3 regions of the Nocardiopsis tropica genome follow, and region 1 is predicted to be linked to each of the others. Evidence: riboswitches for the same ligand, from Rfam matches in the RefSeq annotation. Region 1 holds a riboswitch; each other region holds the start of a gene.
What was found. Region 1 has a riboswitch for cobalamin ahead of ACFQBR_RS13405 (nitrite reductase). Riboswitches for the same ligand answer to the same signal wherever they lie in the genome.
Positions count from the first base shown of each region.

Region 2: another riboswitch for cobalamin. It lies ahead of metE (5-methyltetrahydropteroyltriglutamate--homocysteine S-methyltransferase); the one in region 1 lies ahead of ACFQBR_RS13405 (nitrite reductase).
Region 3: another riboswitch for cobalamin. It lies ahead of ACFQBR_RS14450 (ribonucleoside-diphosphate reductase subunit alpha); the one in region 1 lies ahead of ACFQBR_RS13405 (nitrite reductase).

Region 1 is NZ_JBHSUF010000007.1:178,937-188,740, forward strand. It holds gene ACFQBR_RS13375 (TetR/AcrR family transcriptional regulator) at 1-236, opposite strand, end outside; gene ACFQBR_RS13380 (phosphorothioated DNA-binding restriction endonuclease) at 321-1,214, opposite strand; gene ACFQBR_RS13385 (hypothetical protein) at 1,269-2,402, opposite strand; gene ACFQBR_RS13390 (sensor histidine kinase) at 2,585-3,958, opposite strand; gene ACFQBR_RS13395 (response regulator transcription factor) at 3,955-4,620, opposite strand; gene ACFQBR_RS13400 (PepSY domain-containing protein) at 4,780-5,514, shown strand; cobalamin riboswitch at 5,741-5,944, shown strand; gene ACFQBR_RS13405 (nitrite reductase) at 5,999-6,934, shown strand; gene ACFQBR_RS13410 (precorrin-8X methylmutase) at 6,931-7,596, shown strand; gene ACFQBR_RS13415 (precorrin-2 C(20)-methyltransferase) at 7,593-9,107, shown strand; gene ACFQBR_RS13420 (cobalt-precorrin-4/precorrin-4 C(11)-methyltransferase) at 9,092-9,804, shown strand, end outside.
Region 2 is NZ_JBHSUF010000001.1:377,133-386,936, forward strand. It holds gene ACFQBR_RS01580 (polysaccharide deacetylase family protein) at 1-1,186, opposite strand, end outside; gene ACFQBR_RS01585 (polysaccharide deacetylase family protein) at 1,358-2,911, opposite strand; cobalamin riboswitch at 3,174-3,348, shown strand; gene metE (5-methyltetrahydropteroyltriglutamate--homocysteine S-methyltransferase) at 3,509-5,800, shown strand; gene ACFQBR_RS01595 (DUF3558 domain-containing protein) at 5,961-6,971, opposite strand; gene ACFQBR_RS01600 (coiled-coil domain-containing protein) at 7,476-8,510, opposite strand; gene ACFQBR_RS01605 (methionine ABC transporter ATP-binding protein) at 9,209-9,804, shown strand, end outside.
Region 3 is NZ_JBHSUF010000008.1:65,506-75,309, reverse strand. It holds gene fxsT (FxSxx-COOH system tetratricopeptide repeat protein) at 1-979, shown strand, start outside; gene ACFQBR_RS14465 (DUF397 domain-containing protein) at 1,023-1,238, opposite strand; gene ACFQBR_RS14460 (CU044_2847 family protein) at 1,382-1,702, shown strand; gene ACFQBR_RS14455 (ribonucleotide-diphosphate reductase subunit beta) at 1,865-2,947, opposite strand; gene ACFQBR_RS14450 (ribonucleoside-diphosphate reductase subunit alpha) at 3,083-5,620, opposite strand; cobalamin riboswitch at 5,778-5,968, opposite strand; gene ACFQBR_RS14445 (hypothetical protein) at 6,394-6,966, opposite strand; gene ACFQBR_RS14440 (NYN domain-containing protein) at 6,994-8,655, opposite strand; gene ACFQBR_RS14435 (sigma-70 family RNA polymerase sigma factor) at 8,854-9,804, opposite strand, start outside.

The DNA of each region.
Region 1 (9,804 bases):
CCTTCGGCGACGGCCTCGCGCAGGGGGGCGATCCGTTTCTCCATGAGCGCCTGGATCAGGCCCTCGCGGTCGCCGAACCTGCGGAAGAGCGTGCCCTTGCCGACGCCCGCGGCCGCCGCGACGTCGTCCATCGACACGCCGCCGGGGCTCGCGCTCGCGGCGAAGAGCCGGTCCGCGGCGGCGAGCACCGCCTCCCTGTTGCGCTGCGCGTCGGCGCGCTCCCTGCGTGGGCTCACTTCCACTCCCCCTGTGAGACGGGTCCACCGCTTCAAACGGACCAATGGTCCACATCCTAGGGGGCTCCGGGAACGCGGTCCCCGTCACCCGGGAGCCGCGTCCTCGCGCGCCGGGGCCCGGAAGACCTGGTCCACGTGCCAGGCGATGTGCTCGGGGGCGACGGTCGGGGAGCCGTCGCCCGGCCGGAGGGCGGGGCGTCCGGCGAGAGCGTGGACGAGCCGTCCCGCCTCGGGGGAGCGGGCCTCGAAACGGCTGGACACCGTGACGTTCAGGTCGGCCGTGAGGCCGACGACGCCCCGGTCGAAGAGCAGGTGGTGGAGCGAGCAGAGGCAGAGCCCGTTGTCGAGGGAGTTGGGTCCCCGGTAGGCCCACCACCGCACGTGCGCGGCCTCCAGGCCCACCGACACCCTGTCGACAAGGCCCTCGTAGCCGCAGAACGCGCAACGGTGCTCGTAGGCGGTCAGTACCAGGTCGCGGAACTTCGGGTCGCGTGCACCGCCCGGACCGGGCTGCTCCGCCGCGAGGGTGCCGAGCCGCAACCCGGTACCGGTCAGGATCTCCTGGTGGAGGGAGGGCGGGAAGCCCGTGTCGAGCAGGTGGAGTGCCAGGCGCGGGACGAGACCGGGGTCGTGCGCGAGATCCTCGACCAGCTCCGGGGCGAGCCTTCCCATCGCCTCCTTCTCCCGGAGCTGCCGTGGGCTCGCCCCCGGCGATCCGCCGCCGTCGACGGTCGTGACCGTCCAGAGCCCGTCACCGGTGAGGTGGTGGAAAGGATAGGCGGGCGTGGTGCGCCCCGGGGGGCCGAACTCCCTGAGCAGGCGGGCGAGGTGAGCCTCGGCCTCGCTGTAGGAGATGGGCGCGTCGCCGTGCCGCTGGTGGTGTCCCAGCGCGTAGAGGAGCAGAAGGGGTTTGTGCGGAGCACGGACGCCACCGCGCTGCCAGCGCCTGATCCTGTCGAACCGGTCGAGCCAATCCATGCGCAGGACCCTAGTACGCGGACCGGAGGGGCCGCGTGTCCGGGCCCTTCCGGGTCAGCCGGCGGCGCCGGTCTCCAGGGCGTGGAGGCGGGTGTAGGCGTACTCCGGCACGGGCCGCCCGGCGAGCCCCTCCCCGCCCCCGCCGGAACCGTCCTTCCCGGCCGCCGCGGTCCCGGACACGTCCCCGTTCACGGGGAGGGGCCCGGCCAGGCGGCGGTGACCGGGCTCGTCCGGCCCGGTCAGCAGGAAGACCTGGCGCCGGCCCCCGTCCCGCCCGGTCACGAGCGAGTCCTCGACGACCTCGGCGATCCTGCGGTCCCAGGGGTCGCGGGTGCGGCGCAGCCGGATCGCGCCGCGCTCGGTCCACTCCACGTTGTCCCGGCGCAGGAGGACCCGCGGGAGGTCCGGGGCGATCATGTCGTCCACGCGGAAGGCCATGCGGTCGACCCCGGCGAAGGCCTGTCCCGCCCGTGTGACGTGGGCCCGGCAGCGTTCGTAGAGGAACAGCGCGCCGGGGGCCGAGACCACCAGCGTGTCGTCGGGCGTGGCGGGGCGCTGCGCGTAGACGTCCATGGTCCGGCTGCGGCTTCGGAGCCAGCGCCCCGCGGCCGGGTCGACGAACGCCGCCAGCTCCGCGACCTGGCGGACCTCGAACGGGAAGTCGACGCCGAGCACCGAGTCGTGGTGGGCGATCCGGTTGCGGAACCGGCGGACCCCCTCCGCGGTGGCGGCCACCTCCGCGCGCCTCCCGGACGACCCGGGGAAGGCCCGGTGCAGGCAGGCCCGCCACAGCTCCTCGTACCCGGGCCCGAGCATCCCGGACCAGAACCCGAAGCTCATCGCGGCGACGACCTGGTCGCGCGTCTCCCGCCCCTCCTGGCGGAGGCGCTCACGGACGCGGCCGGACGCCTCGGCGACGTACTCGCCGCCGGGAACGGGGAGCAGGAACCAGGGGATGCCCCGCTCGGCCTCCCGGAAGTGGGCCCGCAGGACCCTGTCCATGCCCCCTCTGAGCAGGACCTCCAGGTGGGCGATGTCCTCGAAGGCCGCCGCGGAGACGCGCGCGCCCCACTCGTACAGGGCGAGGGCGCGGCCGCGGTCTCCCCCGGCCAGCGCCAGGTAGGGCGCGAGGCGCGGGGCGGGGACCAGGCTCAGGACCGCGTCGGTGTCTGCTTCGACGGAGGACATCGCCCGATGCTACTGTCCTGGGGAACGCCCCAGTGCCGCCTCTGCTGACATGCGCCTGGGGCTTTTCCCTTCCCTCCCGCCGCCCCGGTCCGGCATGCCTTCGCACGGGCCCGTCCCCGCGCGTCCCGGCGCTTCCCGCACGCACTGCGCTCCCCGGGCCGCCGCGGCGTGTCGGCCGACGGTCAGGCCGTGGCCCTGGGCAGGGTGATCGCGACGCCGGTGCCGGAGGGCCCGCTGTCGATCCCCACCCGGCCGCCCTGGGCCTGGACCAGGGAGCTGACGACCGCCAGCCCGAGGCCGGAGATGCGGCCGGCGCCCTCGTCCCGCGAGGTCACGAAGGGCTCGAACACGTGGGGCAGCAGCGCGGGGTCGATGCCCGGGCCGTCGTCGGACACCGTGAGGACGAGGGAGTCGCCCTCGCCGCGGGCGGCCACGGTGGCGCGGGTGCCCTCCGGGTTGTGGTCGACGGCGTTCGCGACCAGGTTGGCCAGGCACTGCTCCAGGCGTGACTGGTCCCCGAGCAGCACGTCGGGCGGCGGCTCCTCCAGGGTGACCGCGCCGGCGTAGGGCAGGGAGTCCAGCCGGGCGCGCACGGCGTGGAAGAGGTCGGGCAGGAACACCGCCTCCACCCGGACGTCGATCTCGTCGCCTCCCCGGGCGACCGCCATGAGGTCCTCCAGGACCCGGCGCAGGCGGTCGAGTTCGGCGCGCACGACGGCCGCGTCGGCCGTGCCCAGCAGTTCCAGGTGCCCCTCCGCGACGGCGAGGGGGGTGCGCACCTCGTGCGAGATCGCGGCCAGGTAGCGGCGCCGGTTGGTGTCGGCCTGCTCGATGCGCACGAGCATCTGGTTGATCTCGGTGGCCAGTTCGGCGATCTCGTCGCGGGTGGCGGGCACCGGTACGCGGGTGTCCAGGTCGGAGGGGGAGATGGCCTTGGCCGCCTCGGAGACCTCCCGCACGGGCGACAGGGTGCGCCGCACCACCAGCCACAGCGCGATGCCGCCGCCGACGACGCCGATCCCGCCGGCGAGGGCGGAGAGCAGCAGGACCGTGGCCGCCGTGTCGCGGGTGGAGTCGAGGGGGGCGACGACGGTGACGACGGCGAGGGGGACCCCGGCCCCGTCGGCGACCTCGGTGTCGAGCACCCGGACCGGGCCGGCGTCGGTGTCGAGGGTGCGGATCGTCCCCGGCTCGGGTGCGGGGGCGTCGCCGCCGCGCATCAGCCCGGCGACGCGGGTGGGGCCTCCCGTGCTCTGCAGGCGCGCCCCGTTGGCGGTCACCAGCGTCACGTGGCGGGCTCCGCTGGGGCGCACGGCGAGCGCCTGACGTGCGGCGCGCTCCGCCTCGGGCCCCGAGACCACCCCGTCGAGCCCCGCGGCGGCGGGGACCTGGTCGGCGAGGGCGTCGCCGACCAGCGCCGACTCCTCCCGGAGCAGGCGGTCGATGTCGGTCAGGCCCGAGACGCGCACGAGTTCGTAGGTGAGCAGGGCGACCCCGCCGATGACGAGGGCCATGACGAGCAGCGACCGCAGGACGACGCGGCCGGTGAGGCTCACCGGGTACCCCCGGCGAGGCGGTAGCCCGCGCCGCGGACGGTCTGGATGCGGTCGGCGCCGAGCTTGCGGCGCAGCTGGCTGACGTAGACCTCGACCACGTTGGAGGCGCCGTCGAAGTCGTAGCCCCAGACGCGGTCGAGCAGCTGGGGCTGGGAGAACACCTGTGAGGGGTTGCGGATGAGGACCTCCAGGACGCCGAACTCGCGGGTCGACAGGTTGACGGTCCGGCCGTCGACGGAGGCGGTGCGGGCCCCGAGGTCGAGCACGACGCCGCCGGCCGCCAGCACGTCGCCGCGCTCCTGTCCGCCCGTGCGCAGGCGCGCCCGGACCCGGGCCAGGAGCTCGCTCACGCTGAAGGGCTTGACCATGTAGTCGTCGGCCCCGGCGTCGAGGTTGGCCACCCGGTCGCTGACCGCGTCCTTGGCGGTGAGCACGATCACGGGGACCGAGGGGCGGCGCTGCCGCAGGCGGCGCAGCACCTCCTCCCCCGGGATGCCGGGCAGTCCCAGGTCCAGGACGACCAGGTCGACGTCGGGGGACAGGGCCATCGTCAGCCCGTCGATCCCGTCCGCGGCCGAGAGCACCTGGTACCCGGCCGTCTCCAGGCCCCGCCGCACGAAGGAGACGATGCCCTCCTCGTCCTCCACCACCAGAATCGCCAACGCCGTGTCCTCTCCGCCCGTGGTCCCCCTACCTTGGCAGGAACCGCTGAACCGTTCCTGAGAGCCACATGAAGACGTTCTTCAGGTGGCTTTCAGGACTCCATCATCTTGCCGCCGCATGCTTGGGGCAGTAGAAACCTTCGAGCAAAGGAAACGCCGATGCAGCGCAACACCGTCATCCTCCTCTCCTCCGCCGCCGCGGCCGGGCTGCTGGCCGTCGGCACGATCGGCTACCTCGTGGTGGACGACCCCGAGCAGCAGGTCGACTCGATCGAGCTCACCGGCGTGACCTCCGGTTCGGCCCCCTCGGCGAGCGGGGGGGACGCGTCGGGGCAGAACCCCCCCTCGACCCAGTCGGTGGACGGCCTGGAGCAGCTCGTGGGCGAGCTGCGCGCCGACGGTGACGACGACGGCGACGGCGACGACACCGACGACTGGACGGTGTCCGGTGTCGAGGTCGACTTCGGCCCCGAGGAGTGGCTGCTGACCGACCCCGAGCTGGAGGACTTCGACGGCAACGGCACCGTCCAGCCGCTCCTGGACGAGCTGCGCGGCCTGGAGGGCACCGAGGTGACGCTGGGCGTGCGCTACGAGGCCGACGACGACCGCGACGACGCCGACGTGTACACCATCAACGGGCTGGCCTTCCGGGACACCGACGACGGCCCGGCCCCGTGGCAGAACACCGGCGGGCAGACCGAGGCCGACCGCGACACGGTGTCCGCGAACGCCGCCGAGGCGGTCGGCGAGGGAGCCCGCACCGTCGAGGTCGAGCGCCAGGACGAGGACGGCTGGGACGGCTGGGACGCCGAGGTGCTCGACGCCGGCGGCCAGGAGTACGAGGTGATCCTCGACGCGGCCGGCGAGGTCGTCGACGTGCGCGCCGAGGACTGACCTGCGAGGACCCCGTGCGGCCGTCCCGCGGCCCGTCCCCGTGTCCGCGCGGTCGGGGCCCCGCCCTCCTCGGGGGGCGGGGCCCCTTCATGTCGTCCGGTCATCCGGTCTGCGGGCCCGGGGGCGGGGCCGGTCGCCCGGTCCGCCCCGGCCGGACCGCCCGGGGCCGCCGCCGGAGGCCGGCACGGCAAGGCGACGTCCCCCGGAGCAGGCAGGAGGGGGTCGGGGTACCCTCGTCGGGCCAGTCGAACTCCACTTGGTGGGGTCAGGGAACCCGGTGGGAATCCGGGACTGACGCGCAGCGGTGAGGATGACGGGCGGGCACGTCCGGGGAGCACTCCCCGGGACAGCCACTGGAGCACGGCTCCGGGAAGGCGCTCCGCACCGGTCGAATCCGAGTCCGAAGACCTGCTGGCACCGGCGGCCACGGTCCGCCGAGTCATCCGCGGGCTCCGCGAACGAGTCCCTGACCCGAAGGACGCGCATGTCCCCGCCCGGTTCTCCCCCCTCCACGCGCCGTACGCGCCGTGACCGCTGCCCCGGCGTGCTGAGACCCTGGCCCGCCGAGGACGGCCTGCTGGTCAGGCTCCGGCTCATCGGCGGCCGTGTCGGCGCCTCCTCGCTGCGCGCCCTCGCCGCGGTGGCCGACCGGTACGGCTCCGGCCGTGTCCACGTCACCGGCCGCGCGAACCTGCAACTGCGCGCGCTGCCGGGAAACGCGGGGCGGTTGGGGCCCGAGGTGGTCCGGGCCCTGGCGGAGACCGGCCTGCTGCCCTCCGTCAGCCACGAACTCGTCCGCAACGTGATGGTCTCCCCGGGCACGGGCACGGGCACGGCGGGCCCCGCCGGGACCGGACCGGGCGGAGGCCGGGCCGACCTGCGACCCGTCGCCTCGGACCTGGACACGATGCTGTGCTCCGTCCCGCGCCGCGCCGACCTGCCCGGCCGTTTCCTGTTCGTCCTGGACGACGGGCGCGGCGACCTGATCGGCCACCCGTGCGACCTGGGGCTCGTCGCCCTGGACGAGGGCGTCGCCCAGCTGAGGATCGGCGAGAGCTGGGGCCCGCTGGTGCCGGTCGACGAGGCGCCCGCCGCGCTCCTGCGCCTGGCGGACGCGTTCCTGGACCGTCGCGGGGAGGGGCCCACGGCGCCGTGGCACGTCGCCGAGCTCCCGGCGCCGCTGGCCGGGCCGGTGGAACCGGACCGGCGGCTCCCGCCTCCCGCCCCGCCGCTGCCGTACGGCCCGCTGCCCGGGGGCGCACGGCATGTGCGTGTGCCCGACGAGGGCCTGGACCGTCCGGCCGCCGAGGCCCTCGCCGCGGAGGCGCTCGCCGCCGGGTCCGGCGAACTCGTCGTCACACCCTGGCGCGGCGTCCTGGTACCCGGAAAGCCCGGCTCCGCCCCCGGGGAGGCGCGGTGACCGCCCCACGCCGGCCGGGCCGGCACTACGACTACATCGACGACGGGCCCGCGATCTACACGGACTCCTTCGCCGTCATCCGGGAGGAGGCCGAGCTCGGGCACCTGCCCGCCGACGCGGAGCGGCTCGCCGTGCGGATGATCCACGGCACCGGCCAGGTCGACCTCGCCGGGGACCTGGTGGTCCACCCCGGCCTGGTGTCCGCGGCGCGCTCCGCCCTGCGTGCCGGGGCGCCGATCCTGTGCGACGCGCGCATGGTGGCCAGCGGTGTGACCGCGAGCCGCCTTCCGTGTGACAACGAGGTGCTCTGCTTCCTGGGCGACGGACGCGTACCCGGCCTCGCCGCCGAGTGGGGGACCACGCGCAGCGCCGCCGCGGTCTCCCTGTGGGAACCGTTCCTGGAGGGCGCCGTGGTCGCCGTCGGCAACGCGCCCACCGCCCTCTTCCACCTGTTGGAGATGCTGGCCGACGGGGCGCCGCGCCCGGCCGCGATCGTCGGCTGCCCCGTCGGTTTCGTGGGGGCCGCCGAGTCCAAGCAGGCGCTGACGGAGTTCGGCGACCGGTTCGGCGCCGACATCCCCTACGTGACCGCCCGCGGCCGCCGCGGAGGCTCCGCGATGACCTGTTCCGCTCTCAACGCACTCGCCAAGGAGGAGGAGTGACCGGACGTTTCCACGGGGTGGGCGTCGGCCCCGGCGACCCCGAGCTGATCACCCTCAAGGCCGCACGGCTCATCGCCGCGGCCGACGTCGTCGCCTACCACGCCGGGGTCGGCAAGGCGTCCAACGCCCGCCGCATCGCCGCGTCGCTGATCCCCGGTTCGGCGGTCGAGGAACAGCTCACCTACCCGGTCACCACCGGCGCGACCGACCACCCGGGCGGGTACACGGGGGTGCTGGCCGACTTCTACGAGGAGTCCGCCGCCCGGCTGGCCGCGCACCTGGACGCCGGCCGCGACGTCGTGCTCCTCTCCGAGGGCGACCCGCTGTTCTACGGCTCGTACATGTACATGCACGACCGGCTGGCCGAGCGGTACGAGACGGAGATCGTGCCCGGGGTCCCGGCGTTCGCCGCGGCCACGGCGGTGGCGGCGGCCCCGCTGGCCCGGCAGACCGACGTGCTCACCGTGCTGCCCGGAACCCTCCCCGAGCCGGAGCTGGCCCGCCGGCTGGCCGACACCGACGCCGCGGTGGTCATGAAGCTGGGCCGGACCTTCCCCGCCGTGCGCCGGGCGCTGGAGTCCGCGGGGCGGCTGGAGCACGCCGTGTACGTGGAGCGCGCCTCCATGGACGGGGAGCGGCGGCTGCCCGTGGCCGAGGTCGATCCGGCGACGGTGCCCTACTTCTCCCTGGTCCTGGTCACCGGGGACAGCCGCAACGGCAGGAGGTCGCGCGACCGGCCCCTGCCGGAACCCGCGGCCGTGGAGCCCGCCGGCCCTGCCGCCGAGCTGCTGGTCGTCGGCCTGGGGCCCGGTCCCGGCCGCTGGCTCACCCCCGAGGCCTCCGCGGCGCTGGCCGGGGTGGACCACGTGGTGGGTTACGGCCCCTACGTCGACCGGGTCCCGCAGCGGGCCGGCCTGACCCGGCACGCCTCCGGCAACACCGTCGAGATCGACCGCGCCCGCCTCGCCCTCGGGCTCGCCCGCGACGGGGAGAGCGTGGCGGTGGTCTCGGGCGGGGACGCCGGTGTGTTCGGCATGGCCACCGCCGTGTTCGAGGCGGCCGAGGACCCCGCCTACCGGGACGTCCCGGTCCGGGTGCTGCCGGGCGTCAGCGCCGTGCAGGCGGTCGCCGCCCGGGCGGGCGCCCCCGTCGGCGGTGACTTCGCGGTGATGAGCCTGTCGGACCGGCTCAAGCCCTGGGAGGTGATCGAACGGCGCCTGCGCGCCGTCGCCGAGGCCGACCTGGCGCTGGCGATCTACAACCCGGCCTCGCGCTCGCGGACCGGGCAGGTCGCCGCCGCCCGCGAGGTCCTGCTGGAGCACCGCAAGCCCGACACCGTGGTCGTCGTCGGACGGAGCGTCGGCAGGGAGGGCGAGTCCCTGGCGGTGACCACGCTCGGGGAGCTCGACCCCGCCGGAGTCGACATGCGCTGCCTGCTCATCGTCGGCGCCTCCGGCACCCGCGTCTCCGGGGCGGGCCGGGTCTGGACGCCGAGGTGGGTGCAGCCGTGACCGTGCACTTCGTGGGGGCGGGGCCCGGAGCCGCCGACCTGCTCACCGTCCGCGCCACGCGCATGCTCAACGCGGCCGACGTCGTCCTCTACCCCGGCACGTACCTGGACCCCGGGGTCCTCTCCCACTGCGCCCCCGGCGCGGAACTGGTCGACACCCAGGGTCTGGACCTGGACCGCATCACCGAACGCCTGGTCGCCGCGCACGCCGCGGACCGGGACGTCGTACGGCTGACCTCCGGGGACCCCTCGCTGTACTCGGCGCTGGCCGAGCAGACCCGGAGGCTCGACGCGCACGGGGTCCCGTGGGACGTCACGCCGGGGGTGCCCGCCTACGCGGCCGCCTCGGCGCTGGTGGGCCGAGAGCTGACCGTGCCGCTGGTGGCCCAGTCGGTGGTGCTGACCCGGACCGGCGCCCGGTCGACGGCGATGCCGGAGACCGAGGCGCTGGGCGCGTTCGCGGCGACGCGGGCCACGCTGGTGCTGCACCTGGCGATCCGGCGGGTGCGGGAGCTCATGGCCGAGATCGTCCCCGCCTACGGCGCGGACTGTCCCGCGGTGGTCGTGTACCGGGCCAGCCAGCCGGAGGAGGCGGTGCTGCGCGGGACGGTCTCCACCGTCGCCGGCCTGGTGGAGGAGGCGGGGCTCCGGCAGGCGGCGGTGGTCCTGGTCGGGTGGGCGCTCGACCCCGAGGGGGG
Region 2 (9,804 bases), on a different contig from region 1:
GGAGCTCCCGGTCGTCGAAGTACTCCGTCATGTGCTCGTGCAGGTCGTTGTGGCTGGCGATCTCGTGCCCCTCCGCGTAGGCGCGCCGGAGCACGCCGGGGCGGGTCAGCGCGGGGTCGCCGTTGAGGAAGAACGTCGCCGACACCTCCTCCTCGGCCAGCAGGTCGAGGAGGGCCGCGGTCCCCTCCGCGGGCCCGTCGTCGTAGGTGAGCGCGACGCACTCGGTCCCCGGGGCCCCGCAGTCCAGGTCCGGGTCGCCGGCGGCGACCACCCCCGGTGCGGTCGGGAGGGACTCCGGGACGGCTCCGGGCGGGTCCACCGCGAGCACGGGCTCCTCCGCCGTCGACGCCTCCCGGGCGCGCTCTCCCAGGTCCGACAGGAGGGGCGCGGCCTCCTCCGACGGCACCACCGCGAGGATCCGGCCCGGTTCCGACGAGGGCGGGTGGCCGACCACCACCGGGGAGAGGTGGCCGTCGTCGAACTCCACGAGCAGGTCGCCGTCGGAGTTGAACCCCATGGAGTCGTAGGTGCGCATGACGGGGTGCAGCCCCTCCGGGTCCACGTCCGGGTTCCCGGCCAGCTCCTCGTGCACGATCCCGTCGAGCCTTCCCAGGGCGTCGTCGTCCGCCAGGAGCTCCGTCGAGTACGCGGTGTGCCCGGTCTCCGCGTCGTACCAGTACGTTCCGTATCCCTGGCGCCGGCCGTGCAGGTCCTCCTCGGTGCGGACCAGGCGCACGCCCAGGACGCCGCTCCCGGCGCCCACGACCTCCCAGTCGACCGCCAGGCGCACGGGGTCGCGGCTGGCCCCGCGGAAGTCCCGCACCTCGCGGTCCACCTGTTCGGCCAGCCGGGAGGCGAACCGGTCGGCCCCCTCGAACACCGGATAGGAGACGTCGATCTCCACGCCGTCCGGCCGGTGGGGGTGGTCGCCGAAGTCCGCGGCGCCACCGGTCCACTCGGCGACCTCCTCGCCGGGTTCGTCCAGGAGCACGGTCATCAGCTCCGGGTCGTCGCCCTCCGCCGCGCCGCCCGTGCCGCAGGCGGTGAACAGCAGCAGCGCCGCCACCGCCGCGCCGGTCCGGTGCGCCGCGCGTCGTGCGGCCCCTCCTGGGCGCCGGGGCCCAGGCCCCCGGTCGAGGCCCCGACGGGGAGCGGTCTGGCCAGGACGGACTCGGCTCGTCGACAACACCGGTCTCCCTCATCCCTGCGCGGGTGCTTACGCGGTTGATGGGAGCAACATAGGGGACGCCGTCCGCGCGCCTGTGGCGGTGACCACATGTGGTCACCGCCACAGGAGGGGGTGCGGGTCCGCACCCGTCCGGAGCGTCGCGGCCGGGGCCGCCGGGCCCCGCGGGCCTCAGGCCGCCTCGTCCCCCTCCGGTTCCCCGCCGTCCCCTTCCGTGTCGGCGGGGGGCTCGGGGGCCCCGTCGACGTAGGCCTCGCCCGGCTCGGTGGCGCCGAGCAGCTGGGAGACGGTGACCATGGTGTAGCCGCGATCGTCCAGTTCCCGGACGATCGCGCGGGAGGCGTCGACCGTCGTGTCGTGGATGTCGTGCATGAGGATGATCGCCCCGGGGGAGGCGCCGTCGACGGCGCGGTCCGCGACCACCGACGACTTGCGGTCCTTCCAGTCGTTGGTGTCGATGCTCCACAGGATCTGGGCCAGGCCCATGTCGGCGGTCACCGAGGCGACCTCCGCGTCGGTGGACCCGTAGGGGGGCCTCATGAGGTCCATGGTGTACCCGGTCTCGCGGTACACCAGGGCCTGCACGGTTTCGAGGTCGGAACGGATCCCGCCCGCTCCGAGCCCGGCCAGGTCGGGGTGGGAGAGGGTGTGGTTGGCCAGTTCGTGGCCCTCCGCGTAGGCGCGCCTCACGGTGCGCGGATCCTCCATGACCGGGTAGCCGGTGACGAAGAACGTCGCGCGGGCGTCGTACTCGGCCAGGATGTCCAGCAGTTCGGGCGTGCGCCCGCCCGGGCCGTCGTCGTAGGTCAGGGCCACGCACTTGGACCCGGGGGCGGAGCAGTCGACGTCCTCGCCCGCGGGCGGCAGGACCCCGGGGACGGCCGTCTCACGGCTGCTCTCCTCCTCCCGGGGCGGGGCCGCGACGGCGAAGTCGCGGACGCCCCGGGTCGCCGAGCGCAGCGCGCGCTCGCCCAGGTCCGACAGCAGGGGGGCGGACTCCGAGGCGGCGACGACGGCGTGGGTCCTGCCCTCTTCCACGGGGGCGACCTGTCCCGCGTCGAACTCCACGACGAGGTCGCCGGCGGGGTTGAACCCCACGGAGTCGTACAGCGAGGCGATCGGGTGCACCGCGTCCGGAGCCGCGGTCCCCGGGAGGGCGTCCCGCACGAGGCCGTTCAGCTCCTCCAGTTCCCCCTGGCCGGCGATCAGGGCGGTGGAGGGGTGGGTCGAGCCGGTGAGGGCGTCGTACCAGTAGGTGGTGTATCCCTCACGGGTCCCCTCGGAGTCGGTCTCCTCACGGGTCACGCGGACCCCGACGATGTCGTCGTTGGCCGCCGTCAGGTTCCACGCGGACTCGAAGGAGACCGCTCCGGGGTTGGCCGCCTCGAAGGCGTCCACCTCGGCGGACAGCGCGCGGTCCAGGAAGTCGCTCAGCGGGTCGGCGTCGGGGACGACCGGGTAGGAGACCTCCGCGGCCACCCCGCCCTCGCGGGCGAGCTCGGCCTCGGCCAGGTCCACCACGTCGTCGGGGTCGACCACCGTCAGCCCGTCGGGCTCGCCGGCGGCGGGCGGGTCCGCCTCCGGTCCGCCGTCCGCCGACCCCGGGTGCGTATCGCTCACGGGTTCGGAGGCGAGCACGCCGGGCGGGGTGACGGCCAGCCAGACCAGCCCCGCGACGACCGCCAGCGCGACCGCGATCGTGGACAGGGGGTGACCGGGGGCCATGGTCGGTTGGGACTGCTTGTTCACCAGGGGTTCTCCACGTACATCTTCAGACGAACGATCGCGGGGAGCACGGGGGAGGACTCGGCCCCGCGACGCTTCATGTCGGTTGTGACGCCGGCCGCGCAACAGGGGTTCGCGCTGATTCCGGCCGGGGGCACAGGGCAGCACGCCGGGTACAGGGGCGGAGGGGTGCTCCCTATACTTGCAGGCGTGGAAGGTACATGCTCCACCCCAGAACCCGGGCCGCGCCCGGAAGGGGAGGGGTGTGTCGCAAGAGGGAACCCGGTGCGACTCCGGGACTGCCCCGCAGCGGTATGAGGGAACGAACGTCGCCATAAGCACTGGTAATCCGGTCGGAAAGGTCGGAAACCGGGAAGCGGCGGCCAGTAGGAGGACGGTGCTCGCGCCGTCCGCGCCCCCGAGTCCGAAGACCTGCCTCCACCCGGCGGCGCACCCGTGCCGCCGGTGGTCCCGTGCCCCGAGGGAGGGCCGAGGAGCGGCGGCAGGCGCACACGCCCACGGCGTGGCCCCGGGCATGCCCGCGTCCTCGCTCACCCCCGTGGCCGGTACCCGGCTTTCGACGAGGGAGAGAAGCTCATGCCCCACACCCCCGAGGCCTCCCGGCCGTCCGTGCGCTCCACCGTGCACGGCTACCCCCGGATCGGCCCGAACCGGGAACTCAAGCGCGCCTGCGAGTCGTACTGGAGGGGCGAGACCGCCGCGGAGGAGCTGGACGGCATCGCCGCCGGCCTGCGCCTGGGCGTCTACGCCCAGCTGCGCGAGGCGGGAGTCGACGACATCCCGTCCAACACGTTCTCGTACTACGACCACGTCCTGGACACCGCGGTCCTGTTCGACCTGGTGCCCTCCCGGTTCGCCTCGCCGGCCGCCGCCGGCGACCGCGACGAGGAGCTGCGCCGCTACTTCGCCCTCGCCCGGGGCGAGCAGGGCGCCCCGCCGCTGGAGATGACCAAGTGGTTCGACACCAACTACCACTACCTGGTCCCCGAGCTGTCGCCGAGCACCCGCCCGCGCCTGGTCGGTGACAAGCCCCTCGCCGAGTTCCGGGAGGCGGCCGAGGCGGGTTTCCCGACCCGCCCGGTCCTGGTCGGCCCGCTCACCTTCCTCCTGCTGGCCAAGGCCGCGGACGACGCCCCCGAGGGCTGGCGCCCCGTCGAGCTGCTCGACCAGCTCCTGGACGCCTACGCCCAGCTCCTCGCCGGCCTCTCCGCCGCGGGGGCCGCCGAGGTGCAGCTGGACGAGCCGATCCTGGCCACCGACGAGGGACGCGCCGCCGTCGGGCTCCTGGAGCGGGTCTGCCGGCGCCTGGGCTCCCTCACCGAGCGCCCCTCCCTCCTGGTCTCGACCTACTTCGGCTCCATCGGGGCGCCCGCACTGCGGGTCCTGAAGGACTCACCGGTGGAGGCCGTCGGCCTGGACCTGGTCACCGACGGCGAGGGCGTCGACGACCTCGTCAAGGTCTCGGGCCTCGGCGGCACCCGCCTGGTCGCCGGGGTGGTGGAGGGCCGCAACGTCTGGCGGACCGACGTCCCGGCCGCCGTGGCCACGCTCGGCACCCTGCTCGCCCTCACGGACGAGCTGACGGTGAGTACGTCCTGCTCGCTCCTGCACGTGCCGATCGACCTCGACGCGGAGACCTCCCTCGCCCCCGAGCTGCGCGAGGCCCTGGCCTTCGCCAAGCAGAAGGCGTACGAGACGGCCCTTCTCGGCCGCGTCCTCTCGGAGGGGGCCGAGGCCGAGTATGCGGCGGGCGGGGCCGGCGGCGGTCCTGGCTTCACGGACGCCCGCGTGCGCGCCCGCCTGGACGCCCTGGGCCCGGACGCCTACGAGCGCCCCCAGGACAGGGGCGCCCCCACGGACACGCCGCTGACCACGACCACCATCGGGTCGTTCCCCCAGACCGCGGAACTGCGCCGCGCCCGCGCCGCGCGCCGCCGGGGCGCCCTGGCGGAGGACGCCTACAAGCAGATCCTCCGGGAGGAGATCGACCGGGTCGTCGCGCTCCAGGAGGAGATCGGACTGGACGTGCTCGTGCACGGCGAGCCCGAGCGCAACGACATGGTCCAGTACTTCGCCGAGCAGCTGGAGGGCTACGCCACCACCGAGAACGGCTGGGTGCAGTCCTACGGTTCGCGGTGCGTCCGCCCGCCGATCCTGTTCGGCGACGTCTCGCGCCCCGAGCCGATGACCGTCGAGTGGATCACCTACGCCCAGTCGCGCACCGACAAGCCGGTCAAGGGCATGCTGACCGGCCCGGTGACCATGCTCGCCTGGTCGTTCGTGCGCACCGACCAGCCGCTGGGCGACACCGCCCGCCAGGTGGGCCTGGCGCTGAGGGACGAGGTCGCCGACCTGGAGCGCGCGGGCATCCGCCACATCCAGGTGGACGAGGCGGCCCTGCGCGAGCTCCTGCCGCTGCGCGAGGAGCGGCGCGCCGCCTACCTGGACTGGGCGGTGAACTCCTTCCGCCTGGCCACGTCCGGTGTGTCGCCGTCCACGACGATCCACACGCACATGTGCTACTCGGAGTTCGGCCTCATCGTCGGCGGCATCGAGGCGCTGGACGCCGACGTGACCAGCGTCGAGGCCGCCCGCTCCCGGATGGAGCTGGTGGAGGACCTGGGCCGCCGCGGCTACAAGCGGGGGATCGGGCCCGGCGTGTACGACATCCACTCACCGCGGGTGCCGTCCGTGGAGGAGATCGAGGGCTCGCTGAGGCTGGCCGTCGCGCACATCGACGCCGGGAGCCTGTGGGTCAACCCCGACTGCGGTCTCAAGACGCGCGGCTACGCCGAGGCGGAGCAGGCCCTGCGCAACATGGTGGAGGCCGCCCGCCGGGTGCGCGCCGACCTGCCCGGCGCCCGCTAGCGGGGTGTTCCGTGCCCGGCCCGGGCGCCTCCGGGGCGAGGCGGCCGGCGGTCTCCGCGAGTGAGCGGGCGCCCAGGGCCTCGGGCCGGGCACGGGGCGAAGCGGACGGGGAGGGGCCGCGGCGACGCCGCGGCCCCTCCCCGTCCCTGCGGTGGACCGGTCAGGTACCGACCACGGCCAGCGCGTCGGCGCCGGCGTTGACCATGATCTCCTCGAGGTTGTCGGGGAGGACCAGGTCCTCCGCGGAGTCCTCGCCCGTGAAGGACGGGTGCAGCTGGTACGTGATCTGGATGTTCAGGTTCGCGGTCCTGACCAGCAGCACGGCCTCAGGGATGAGGTCGCCCACGAAGTCGTACTTCGTGACGATGAAGTGGGCCTCGTCGCCGAGCTCCACCTCCTTGCTCTCCTCCACGTCACCGGCGTCGTACAGGGTGCTGTACTCGCTCTCGCCGGTGATCTGGGCGACCGTGTCCTGGAACTGGCTCGTGGCGGCCTCGACGGAGTCGGCTGCGGAGTAGGGGGTCTGGTACACGATCTCGAAGGAGGCGTAGCCGCCGGGGGGGTTGCCCTCCGGCAGGGTGGCGTCCAGGGTGTCGCAGTACGAGTTCTCGTCGCGGACGGACTTGTTGCCGCCGTCGGTGACGAGGAAGTCGGCCACGACCTGCTCGGTGAAGGCGTCGCAGGGCTCGGTGGGGACCGAGTAGGGGGGCTCGCCGGCGGGGGCCGCGTCGGGGTCGGGCTCCGGGGCCGGCTCGTCGCCGCCGGTCGCCTCCTCCGCGCTCGCGGAGGGCTCGCCCTCGGGCGGGGCCGCGACGGTCGTCCCTTCGTTGCCGTTGGTGACCAGCATGACCAGGACCGCGACCACGAGGACGACGATGACCACGCCGCCGCCGATGACGACCCACAGCCTGGCCCTGCCGCCGCCCTGGGGCGGCTGGGGCTGGGGATGGGGGTAGCCGGGGCCGCCGCCGTAGGGGGGCTGGCCGCCCGCGTACATCTGCTGCTCCGGGCCGGGGAAGCCCTGGCCGGGACCCGTGGGGGCGCCGTAGGCGGGCTGGCCGCCCGTGCCCGGGTCGCCGTAGGGGGCGCCGTAGGGGGGCTGGCCCCCGCTGTTGTCCCCGCCACCGTAGGGGTTCTGCGGTGGTTGGTTGTAAGGTCCGTTTTCGCTCATGGCTCCCCTCGCCCGTGATGTGCTGGCCGTGTTGTCTGGGACGCGTGTGCGTGCCGGTGGGTTCTCACGACTTCCGGGACCGCGCGGCCGTGCCGGAGCGCGGTCGGAGCGGTACAGGGGCCGTGCGAGGGGAGGCGCACCTACCGCCACCGCCTTCCCGCGGGCGAGGGCGGAGGCGTGGGGCCGGGCGTTCCCCGTCTCCGTGAGGAGGATCCCGGGGGACCGGGGGTGCCGATCGTGGGAGGCTCCGGGGGATCCCCGGGCCGAGGTCGGGACCTGTGCATAGTAGCCGCGGGGTATGTCCCCGCGGCAGGCCCGACCAGGGGTAACAGGGTGAATCGTCACTGTTTTGTGTCGGTTGCGTGCGAGATCATGGTTCGCGTGACGCAATCGTGACGCCGACGTCTGGATTCCGCGCCCGCGTCCGGGTAATGGGGCCGCTGTCCGCCGGGGCGCTTCGGCGCCGCGGCCGGTCGGCGCCCCGGCCGCGGCCGCCGCACGGCCTCAGAACATCGAGATGTGCACGTGGTCGAAGTGGTTCTCGGTGAGGTTGCCCCGGTCCGACATCGCGCGCCAGTCGGTGTCGCCGCGGCGCACGTCCCAGATCTGCTGCCGGTAGATGACGTACATGATCCCGTAGTCGTCGGCGTGCTCCATCGCCCACTCGGAGATCGCCCAGCCGCGGTCGACCTGCTCCTGCGAGGGCATGCCGCCGTTCGGGTCCAGCATGAAGTCGCAGGCCCGACCCAGCGGGTGCTCCCCGACGACCCAGCCGCCGACCGCCCGGTAGCAGCCCACGCCGCCCACGTCCCGGCCCTCGCCGAACTCGTCGATGACCCGCTGGCGCATCAGCTCGGTGCGCGGGGTGATGTTGTACTGGCCGCCCATCGGCTGCTCGGGGTGGTCGGCGATCAGCCGGTCCACCTCGGTGCGGCGCTCCTCCAGCTCCTCCAGGTCCGCCTCGACCTCGGCCAGCCGCTCCTCCGCGGCCTCCTGCGCGGTCTCGTCGCGGGAGAGGGCCTGGTCGAGCTGGTCGATCTTGTCCTGGTTGCTGGTGGCGAGGTAGTCGACGACCACGGCCCGGTCGATGACCGTGTCGGGCTCGTCCCCCACGAACAGCGACATCGACGGGTCGATGCCGCCGCTGGTGTAGGTGGCGACCGCCAGGGCGCGCACCTGCTCGCGCGCGGCGTCCACCTCCTCCCGGGTGCCCTCGGCGCGGTTCTCCGCGCGCTCGGCCTCCGCGATGACGCCCTCCATGTCGCGGAGCTCGCCGTTGTAGTCCTCGCTGAGGCTGTCCGCGCGCTCCCGCAGGGAGCTCATGCTCTCGGGGTCCATGGGCGCCGCCGCGAGGGCGGTCTGGGGAAGGACGAGGAAGCTCCCGACCAGGCCCGCGGCGAGCGCGGCCACGCGTGCGCGGCCGGGGCGGACGATCGCCGGGAGTACCCGTGCGAGGCCTTCGCCCCGGGCGCGGTCGGTGGGGTCGGGAGCCCAGAAGTCGGCGAAATCGTCCACTCGGCTCAGGTCGTCGGACTGCACTGTGTGGTCGCTCCTCGAGCCCGCGCACACTCCCGTCGGGCACGGGAGAGGGGCGGGCGCTGCTTCTCGTCTGTTCCCGTACGGGGTCGGGCCGCCGTCGCGGCCCCGCCCCCTGACCCCTCGCGCGTGCCGCGGAGGGGGAGTGGGAGTCACGGGATGGTCATGAGTGTAGGCACTCGCGCGGGGATTGGGGAAAGACGGGACGATTCCACCGGTGGACAAAGGTTGTCAATGTGGTCTAAATAACCTGAATTCGGATGATGATTCAGGTGAAGTGGCTGGTCCGCCATGGTTGGCTTGGGACCGTGAAGGCTCCAGAGCGCGACCAAGCGACCACCATTCCCGCCCGGGCGGACGGCACCGCGGGGTGTCCGGCCTCCCGCCGGGGCCTGTGTCGCGCCCGCACGGGCCTGCGGGCCCGCTCCGGGAACCGCTCGTAGGGAGCCGCCCGCCCGCCGCGCCGATCCGGGCCGCCCCGCGGCGCGGGGGGTGTCGGACCCTCCCGACCACACGGGGGCGCCCGCCCGCCGACCCGCCGCGCGCACCCGCACCGGCGCGTCGCCGCCGCCCGCCCGCGGGGCTCTCCGTACGCTCGGACGTGGGCGTCAACCCCACGCCGAGTCCAGCCCCCCGCGCTCCTGCACAGGGCGCCGTGAGACCACCGCTGAGACGTCGATGGGAAAACCGTGATTGACGCAGTGGGCCTGCACAAGGCCTACAGGTTGAAGAAACACCAGGTGACCGCCCTGGACGGGGTCGACCTGCATGTCGAACCCGGGGAGATCTTCGGGGTGGTCGGCCAGAGCGGCGCGGGCAAGAGCACCCTCCTGCGCTCGGTGAACCTCCTGGAGCGCCCCGACGCCGGGACGGTCGAGGTCGCGGGCGAGGAGCTCACCTCGCTGCGCGGGGCCCGGCTGCGCGCGGCGAGGCGCAACATCGGCATGGTGCACCAGCACTTCGCCCTGCTGTCCTCGCGCACCGTCGCCGGGAACGTGGGCTTCCCCCTGGAGGTCTCCGGCGTCGACAGGACCCGCAGGCGGGCCCGCGTCGGCGAACTCCTCGAACTCGTGGGCCTCGGCGACAAGGCGCGCGCCTACCCCGCGCAGCTCTCCGGCGGCCAGAAGCAGAGGGTCGGCATCGCCAGGGCCCTCGCCTCGGCCCCCCAGGTGCTGCTCAGCGACGAGGCGACGTCCGCGCTGGACCCCGCCACCACCGACTCGATCCTCGCCCTGCTGCGACGCCTGCGCGACGAGCTGGGCCTCACCATCCTCCTCATCACGCACGAGATGGACGT
Region 3 (9,804 bases), on a different contig from region 1:
CCACCGGACGAGGACCATGCTCTTCGCCGAGGACGACGAGAACACCCTGGTCATCGCCCACGACATCGGCGGCTGCCTGCGCCGCCTCGGCCGCTTCCGGCAGGCCCTGGAGCTGGACCGGCGCACCCTCGAACAGCGCAAGTACGTGTTCGGGCCGGACGGCATCCCGACGCTGCGGACGCGGTTGTCGATCGGCCTCGGCCTCATGGCCCTCGGGTACCTGGAGGAGGCCCGGGAGACGCTGGTGGACTGCCGGAGGCGGTTCGAGGTCACCGAGGCCAACGCCAGCACCCACACCTCGGACATCCCGGTCTTCCTCTCCGTCATCCACCGCCGGCTCGGCGACCACACCCTGGCGCTGGAGCTGACCGAGCAGGCGCGCGAGGTCAACGTCGCGCGCTACGGGCCGCACGCCCCGCCGACGCTGCACCTCAACAGCATCCACATGGTGAACCTGGCCTTCGCCAACCGCCTGGAGGAGGCCCGCCGGCTGGTCGAGGACCTCCTGGCGCACATGGACGACAGGTTCCCCTCACGCCACCTCTTCCCCTGGGCCTCCAGGGCCAACGCGGCGATCGTGTTCCGCGTGCTGGGCGAGTACGAGCGGGCGCACGAGCTGGACCGCACCGCCATGGCGGAGATCCGCGAGCGCTTCCCCGACGCGGACGTCACCCTCACCGCCGTCGAGGTCAACCTGGGCAACGACCTGTTCGCCCTGGGGAGGCTCAAGGAGGCCCGCGCCCAGGACGCCGCGAGCGTGGAGCTGTGCCGGGAGACCCTGGGAGAGCACCACGTCTTCCTGACCACGGCCCGGCGCAACCTGCTGATCAGCCGGCGGGCGCTGGGCGAGGACGTCGGGGAGGAGTGGGAGGCGCTGCGCGAGCACTACACCTCGCGGTTCGGGCCCGAGCACCGCTTCGTGACCACGATGGCGTCCTTCACCCGGCTGGACACCGACATCTTCCCCGTCAGGGACTGAGGAGGGGGCGGTCCCGGCACACGCCCGGGGCCGCGGAGGCCGCTCAGCGCACGGACGAGACCAGGGACAGCCACTCGCGGGACCGGAACCGCAGGACGTCCCCTCCGGGGCGGTGGGAGTCGCGGAGGCACACGCGGCCCGGCTCGCCGAGGGAGGCCTCGCAGCAGTCGGCTCCGGATCCCGACCTCGACGACTTGCGCCATCCGGTGCCGTCACGCCCGTCCCGCCAGGTGGCACTTGAGCCGTTTCGCCCGGTCATAACTGGTACGTCCCACCGTTTCCTCCGCGCGGACGGCAGCGGAATATCATCGTTGCCGGACATCTCCCCCTATTTTACTTTCTGTGGACATCAAGAGGAATGGCAAGCCCCTTCGGAGAATGCGTGAGGCCAATGTGAACAAAGTGATCGACTTCGTCACCGACGACGGCACCGTGATCAGCATCGAGTCCGCCCCCGTCCGCAAGGAGGGGGCCGCCCCCGTCTCACGGACCCCGGGAAAGGCCACCGGGGACAAAAGGCTCGACTCCGTCCTGCTCCGCATCAGGAAGATCGCCGAGGCCGTGTCGGCGCAACTGGAGGAGCTCTCCTCCTCCTCGCTGGCGCCCTCGGAGACGGAGGTCGAATTCGGTGTGACCGTGAGCGCCGAGGCGGACGTCGTGGTGGTCAAGGGGACCGGCGAGGCCACCTTCAACGTCCGGATGACCTGGACCGCCAAGGGCTGAGGGCCGGGTCCCGGCGCCTCCGGCCGGGGCCCGGGACACACCCCCCGCACGCGAAAGCGGCCCGGATCGCGCGCCTCGATCCGGGCCGCCCCGGGGGGAGGCCTTGTCCGCCTCCCGGGAGGAGAACCCCGTCCGGCCCGCCTCACGCGGGCCGGGACACCGTCAGTCCCAGTCCAGGCCGCTGCCGGTCTGGTACTCGATGACGCGGGTCTCGAAGAAGTTCTTCTCCTTCTGGAGGTCCATCATCTCGCTCATCCACGGGAACGGGTTCTCCGTCTCCCCGAAGATGGGGGCCAGGCCGATCTGCTCGGCGCGGCGGTCGGTGATGAAGTGCATGTACTTCTCGCACAGCTCCGAGTTGAGGCCGAGCACGCCGCGCGGCATGGTCTCGCGGCCGTACGCCACCTCCAGCTCGCACGCCTCCGCCAGCATCCGCCGGACCTCGCCCTGGAACTCCTCGCTCCACAGGTGCGGGTTCTCGATCTTGATCTGGTTGATCACGTCGATGCCGAAGTTCAGGTGGATCGACTCGTCGCGCAGGATGTACTGGTACTGCTCCGCGATGCCGATCATCTTGTTGCGGCGGCCCAGCGACAGGATCTGCGCGAAGCCGGTGTAGAACCACATGCCCTCGAAGATCACGTAGAACGCCACCAGGTCGCGCAGGAACGCCTGGTCGGCCTCCGGCGTGCCGGTGCGGAACTCCGGGTTCTCCAGGTTCTGGGTGTACTTGAGCGCCCAGGCGTCCTTCGCCGTGATCGACGGGACCTCCCGGTACATGTTGAAGAGCTCGCCCTCGTCCAGGCCCAGGCTCTCGCAGATGTACTGGAAGGTGTGGGTGTGCACCGCCTCCTCGAAGGCCTGGCGCAGCAGGTACTGGCGGCACTCCGGGTTGGTGAGCTGGCGGTACACGGCCAGGACGATGTTGTTGGCCACCAGCGACTCGGCGGTCGCGAAGAAGCCGAGGTTGCGCTTGAGCATCAGGCGCTCGTCCTCGGTCAGCCCGTCCTTGGACTTCCACAGCGCGATGTCGGCCTGCATGGCGACCTCGGTGGGCATCCAGTGGTTGTTGCAGCCCGCGAGGTACTTCTCCCACGCCCACGTGTACTTGAGCGGGAGCAGCTGGTTGACGTCGGCGCGGGCGTTGATCATCGCCTTGTCGTCGACGTTGACGCGCTCGGCGTCGCGCTCGATCTCACCGAGGCCGCTGGTGGCGCCGGCGTTGTTCTCGGAGACTGCGGTCATGCTGGGGTTCTTCCGTTCTCCGGCCGGGCCGGAAAGTCGTTGTCGGGAGCGGGACGCGGCGTCGCCGCGGGCACGGTCCGGCGGGGCGGCCGGACCGGCCCGGGGCCGCCGGCGGGCGGCCCCGGGTCTCACGCCCTACTGGCAGGCCTCGCACTCGGGGTCGTCGATGGAGCAGGCCTGGCCGTCGACGATCTCGAACTCGTCCTCGACCTCGGTGTTCACGGCGGCGGGCGCCGCGACCGGCTCGGGGACGGGGACGGGGGCGGGCGCCGGGGCGCTCGGGGTCGCGGCGACCGAGTTGAGGCGGCCGTCGGTGCCCTTGAGCGTGCTCTTCTCCACGTGCGTGGCGCTCTGCGAACGCAGGTAGTAGGTGGTCTTGAGACCGGAGCGCCACGCGCGGCGGTACAGGGTGTCGAGCTTCCTGCCGCTCGGGGCCGCCATGTACAGGTTCAGGGACTGGGCCTGGTCGATCCACTTCTGGCGGCGCGATCCCGCGTCCACCAGCCACTCGGGGTCGACCTCGAACGCGGTCGCGTACAGCGCCTTGAGGTCGTCCGGGACGCGGTCGATGGCGCCGAGGCTGCCGTCGTGCATCTTCAGCGCCGAGACCATGTCGTCGTCCCACAGGCCGCGCGCCTTGAGGTCCCGGACCAGGTACGGGTTGACGACGGTGAAGTCGCCGGACATGTTCGACTTGACGTACAGGTTCCGGTAGAGCGGCTCGATCGACTGGCCGACACCGGTGATGTTGGCGATGGTCGCGGTGGGCGCGATCGCCATCACGTTGGAGTTGCGCATCCCGGTGGACCTCACGCGCTCGCGCAGCGAGTCCCAGTCGAGGGTCTCGCCCCGGTCCATGTCCAGGTCGCCGCCGCGGGAGTCGGCGAGGAGCCGCAGCGAGTCGATCGGCAGGACGCCCCGGCTCCACAGCGAGCCCTCGAAGGACTCGTAGGCGCCGCGCTCGGAGGCCAGCTCCATGGACGCCTCGATGGCGTAGTAGCTGATCAGCTCCATGCTCTCGTCGGCGAACGTCACCGCGCCCTCGGAGGCGAACGGGGTGCGCAGCTTGAACAGGGCGTCCTGGAAGCCCATCAGGCCGAGGCCCACGGGGCGGTGGCGCATGTTCGCGCGGCGCGCCTCGGGGATCGTGTAGAAGTTCACGTCGATGACGTTGTCGAGCATGCGCACGGCGGTGCGGACGGTGCGGCGCAGGCGCTCGGCGTCCAGGCCGTCGGGGCCCACGTGCTGGGCCAGGTTGACCGAGCCCAGGTTGCAGACGGCGACCTCGTCGGCGCTGGTGTTCAGCGTGATCTCGGTGCACAGGTTGGAGGAGTGCACGACGCCGACGTGCTGCTGCGGCGAGCGCAGGTTGGACGGGTCCTTGAAGGTGATCCAGGGGTGCCCGGTCTCGAACAGCATGGTCAGCATGCGACGCCAGAGGTCGACCGCGGGGATCTTCTTGGCGACCTTGATCCGGCCCTCCTCGGCGGCGGCCTCGTACTTCTCGTAGGCCTCGGCGAAGTCGGTGCCGTACTTGTCGTGCAGGTCGGGGACCTCGTCCGGCGAGAACAGGGTCCAGCTGCCGCCCTGCTCCACACGCTGCATGAACAGGTCCGGAACCCAGTTCGCGGTGTTCATGTCGTGGGTGCGGCGGCGGTCGTCGCCGGTGTTCTTGCGGAGGTCGAGGAACTCCTCGATGTCGATGTGCCAGGTCTCCAGGTAGGCGCACACGGCGCCCTTGCGCTTGCCGCCCTGGTTGACCGCGACGGCGGTGTCGTTGGCGATCTTCAGGAACGGGACGACGCCCTGGCTCTTGCCGTTGGTGCCGCGGATGTGCGAGCCGAGGCCGCGCACCGGGGTCCAGTCGTTGCCGAGCCCGCCCGAGTACTTGGACAGCATCGCGTTGTTGCTGATGCCGTGGAAGATGGCCTGGAGGTCGTCGCCGACGGTGGTGAGGAAGCAGGAGGACAGCTGCGCGCGCACCGTGCCGGCGTTGAACAGGGTGGGCGTGGAGGCCATGAAGTCGAACGAGGACAGCAGCTCGTAGAACTCGATGGCGCGGGCCTCGCGGTCGTCCTCGTTGAGGGCCAGCCCCATGGCGACGCGCATGAAGAACGCCTGCGGCAGCTCGTAGCGGACCTCGTCGCTGTGCAGGAAGTAGCGGTCGTAGAGGGTCTGGATGCCGAGGAAGGTGAACTGCTCGTCGCGCTCGGGGCGCAGGGCGGCGCCCAGGCGCTCCAGGTCGAACCCGGCGAGCGCCGGGTCGAGCTGGCCCAGGTCGATGCCGCGGCTGACGTAGGCGGCCAGGTAGGCGGCGTAGCGCTCGCCCATCTCGGACTGCCCGGCGGCGTCGGGGGCGCCGCTGATGAAGGTGAGGGCCTCGCGGCGCAGCTTGTCCAGCAGCAGGCGGGCGGCCACGAACGAGTAGTCCGGGTCGACCTCCACGAAGCTGCGGGCGGCCATGACCAGGGCGAGCTCGACCTCGGAGTCGGGGATGCCGGGGTAGAAGCCGCGGCGGGCCTCGGTGAGGACCTTCTCCGCCGAAACACCGGTGAGCCTCGCACAGGCCTCGGTCACGACGTGCTCGATCCGGTCGACGGCGGCGGGGGGCGCGCCCTCGTTGGTCGGCTCGGGCCGAACGGATACGGGCACGGCCTCGACGTCAAGGGTCATACAGCGGCTCCAACCTCGGTAGAAGAGTCCCGGCGGGGAGGGGACACGATGGGCAAGGTGCGCGGCACGCACCGGGGGACCGACGCACCGGGTGCGTGCGGTCGTCCGACCGGTGGGTCGCGGCGGCTCACCCTCGAAGCCCCGTCGTCGGCGCACGTTCACGTGCGCACCGGTGGCAGGTCTTCGGGCTCGTGGGCGGCCTACGCACCGTCGCTTCCCGGGGCCTTCGGGGGTCCCCAGTGCCTGTGACGGCTTCGTTCCCACTTACCGCTGCGGGGCAGCCCCGGCTTCGCACCGGGTTCCCTCTTGCCTCACCCCGAGGGGTGAACCACCAGCGGGACAGATACTACATCTAGGGGGCCCTGCGTTGGAACACCGCAAGATGATGGCGTGTCATCGATTTCTCGGATTCTTCGACGATCGTCGAACACACGCGTGGGCCGTGGTATGAGAGGGCCTCGGGCACCCGGTTCAGGGGGATGTCGCGCCTCGTCGGGGCAGCTGGGAGGCGACCGGACACAGCCTAGATCGTCGCCGGGGCTCCCCGGGACCGGGAGCGCCCCCCGAGGGGCGGCCGAACGCCCGGAACGCCGCTTCCGAGGCGGTTCGGGCGGCGCCCGGCGAACCGGTGCCGCTGACCACACGGCCGTGTCCGCGGCGGCCGGCCCCGGACCGGAGCGGCCGGGCGGAGATCCGTGCCTCCACCGCCCCGGGCGTGTCGGCGGCGCGCCCGCACGTCGGAAAGCTCACTCCGCCGGGCCGGACGGCCGGGGTCACTCCTCGTCGAGTCTGCGGTCCAGCCGGTCCTCGGACAGCCCCAGGTCGGTGCGGATGCGGAACCGGATGCGCAGGAGCTCCACCAGGAGGTCGCGGACGTAGGGCGAGGAGGCCCGGTCGAGGAACCGGTGCGCGCCGACCGTCGCCCACCGCTCGGCGCCCTCCAGGTCGTCGTGCGCGTACAGTGCCTCCGCGACGTGGATGAAGGTCTGGAGTCCGGGCGGATCCTCGCCCTCCAGGCGTTTGAGGTGGGCGTAGGCCTGGTCGACCTCGTCCAGTTGCAGGAGTGCCCCGGCGCTGAGCGCGCGGGCGTCGATCACCGTGGCCCCGCCGTCGTCGATCGCCCTCTGGTAGGCCGAGCAGGCGCGCTCGAACTCCTGGGCGATCTCCCACTGCTCCCCCGCGCGCACGAACAGCTCCGCGCGCGAGACCTCGCTCCCCGCGTCGACCCGGTTGGCCAGGTCCAGGAGTTGGGCGGCGACCCGTCCGTGCTCACCGGACCGGACAGCGTGGAATTCCCAACGGTCGAGTTCTGCCGTCGTCACGTGGGTCAACCGCATCGCCCCCATCCCCTACTCGCACTCCCGCGCGCCCTGTCAGGACCTGGCCCGCTCCAGGGCCTGCCAGAACCCCTGGCGCAGTCCGTCACGGACCTCGTCACGCAACAGGTGGTCGATCGGCAGCGAGGAGCCCTGGAGCAGGCGCGCCTCCAGGTCGGAGGGCATCCTGGGCCTGCGGGCGAGTACGGCCTCCACCCACAGGGCGGGCGCCTCGCGAGCGATCGACTCCGCGAAGTCGTTCCCTTCCTTGTGCGCGACATGCACCGCTTCGTCAACGGTATGCGCGGCGGGACGTGTCTGCTGTGGATATCCAGGACTGGGACGGGATTCCTGGTAGCCGCCGGCGCTGAACCGGCTGGCGGGTTCGGGACCAGTAGGTGGCGGCCCCCCGTAGGGGGAGGCTGCCCCACCGCGGTGAGCGGTGTCAGTTTCCGTACTGGTCCCATAGGTAGGGTTTGCGTCGGCCGCTCCCCCGAATCCGGAGCCGTCCCCACCCCCGTAGCGCGGGTCCTGCCGTGGGTCCTGGGGTGGGGCGCTTCTCGGAGGTGGCGCGTGGCCGGGTTGGCCGTCCGACGCGAAGGAGCGCTGCGGCCCCGTCCCCGCGGCGAAGGACTGCTGGGGTCCCGTGCCGTTGAAGGAGGGCTGCGCTCCGGTCATCGGCCCCGATCCGGAGGCCGGCCTCCCGGGCATGCCGTAGCCGCTGGGGTCCGCGCCGCGCATCGACGGGTGCCCGTCGGTGACGGGATAGCCCTGCTGCCCGTTGTGGGCGGGGTGGCCCCCGGTCACCGAGTGGCCGGGGTAGGAGCCGCCGCCCGTGCCGGGCGGGGTCTGCCCGCCGGACGGGAATCCGTTGGCGTCGATGCCGCCCGGCTGCTGGCCGCCGTCGCCCCCCGGTCCGACGAGGTGGTCCCCGCCGCGCTGCTGCGCGAGGGACCTCCGCATGGCGCGCAGCTGGTCCATGGCGCTGCCCTGGGGGACGGGCTGGCCCCCGGTCCCCGCGAACATCGCCTCCAGGCCGCCGCTGGAGGATCCCACCGGGTCGACCCGGGCGCCGCCGGGCTGGGCCGCGACGGGCTGCCGCGGCGTCTCGGGCGCGGAACGGGCCCGGCCGTTGGCGAACGGCGTCGTGGTCTTGGCCGCGGTCTCCTGGGAGGAGCCGCTGCTGGAGAGGAGGTTGACGTGCGGGCGCAGGTGGCCCGCCCCGATCTCGATGAGGTCGTCGCACTCCCGGCGCAGGGCCCGGGAGATGGTCCAGTTGCCCTCGACGGACACGTGCACGACGGTGACGCGCACGCCCATGTCCTGGACGTCGGCGACGACGGAAGCCATGTCCTCGTCACCGCTGACCAGGACGGCGTCGCACAGGACGCCGGTGCGTGCCAGCGTGGTGATGTCGCGCTGGACATAACTCTCCACGCCCTCGCGGCGGCCGGGCCGTATCCTCGCGGCACGGAACTTGACGCCGGGGATGTCGGCGATGCCGTCCTGCTCCTGGGAGCGCCGCTCGTCGGCGACGGCCTCGTACCAGTAGCAACGCAGCAGCGGAAGACCGGTGCGGTCCCGTGCGACCTCGTTGAGGAACTGGACGAGTCCGGAGTAGTCCCAGGAGACGGAGTCCCGGTTGCGGGTTCCGTGCACGGCCATCGCGCCGTCCGCGAGAAGGTATCCCGCGTCAACGAACAACGCGCAGCGGTCCACGTGACACCGCCCCCTTCCCTTTTGACTCTGGGGCCATATCCATGACCGGGGCACAGCCTAGCCAAGTCTGTCTGGTTTTGCGTGCCCTCTTTGAATACGGAAAGTTATGGACCCACTACACACAGGCGAGATCCCGTTGAGGGGCGAGCTTTTCCAGCCGCCCGGGCCTGCCGGGAAACCCGTCGCGAATACCGGACTTCAGGTACGCATCGGGGCGGTCAGCGCCACGACGCCGACCAGCACCGCGTCCTGTTCGGAGAGGATTCGGATATCCGTTTCCCTGCCGAGTACTGGGTCGAATCGTACGACGTCGGTACCGAAGGTGAAGGGGTCCCCCACGGCCCCGCGCGCGGAACTCGCGAAGGCGTTGTCCTCCTCCCCGTACCCGCCGCTCGGGGCGACCGCGCGGCCGTCCACCGTCACCCGGTCCCCCCGCAGGTCGGCGTCGCCCTCCCAGGCCACCACGTCCACGTGGGAGGGCACCGCGGCGGGGAGCAGACCCGACACCGGGAACGACATCCCCGTGCGGCTCCGGAAGACCGCCCCGGTGTCGTCGAGCACCATCGCCTGGTTGTAGGAGCCGATGCCCGGGTCCTCCAGGACCACCACCAGGCTCCACCCGGCGTAGACGCCCCGGCCCTCCCGGGCCGGCACGTCGCCCACCCACCACTCGCCGCCGCCCTGGGCCCTCACCAGGTCGGTGACCTCGGCGAACGCCTGGTAGGCGGGGTATCCGGGCAGGTCCGCGACCTTCGTGTCGGTGGCGGCCACGGTCCGGTAGGACGTCATGCCCGGCCCCCTGACCCGGGCCGCGGGGGCGTCGGGGGCGCCCGCGGCCGAGAAGTACAGCCCCGCCCAGCGGACCGCGCCGCCCTCGGGGAGGTCCCAGGTCGCGGCGCTCGCCGAGGTGGTGGCGTCCGGATCGCCCTCGAGGGGAGCCATCACCCAGTTGTCGTTGTCGCGGTGCTCCCCCTCCCTCAGGCGGGCGTCGGCACAGGGGCCGTCCGGCGCCTCCGGCCCGGCCCCGGAGGACGGGTCCGGACCCGGTTCCGGTTCCGGGACGGGCCCGGGGCCGCCGTCCGGGTCCTCCGGGTCCGCGTCCTCCGGATTCGGGTCCTCCGGGTCCGTGGGCGACACGCCGTCCGGCAG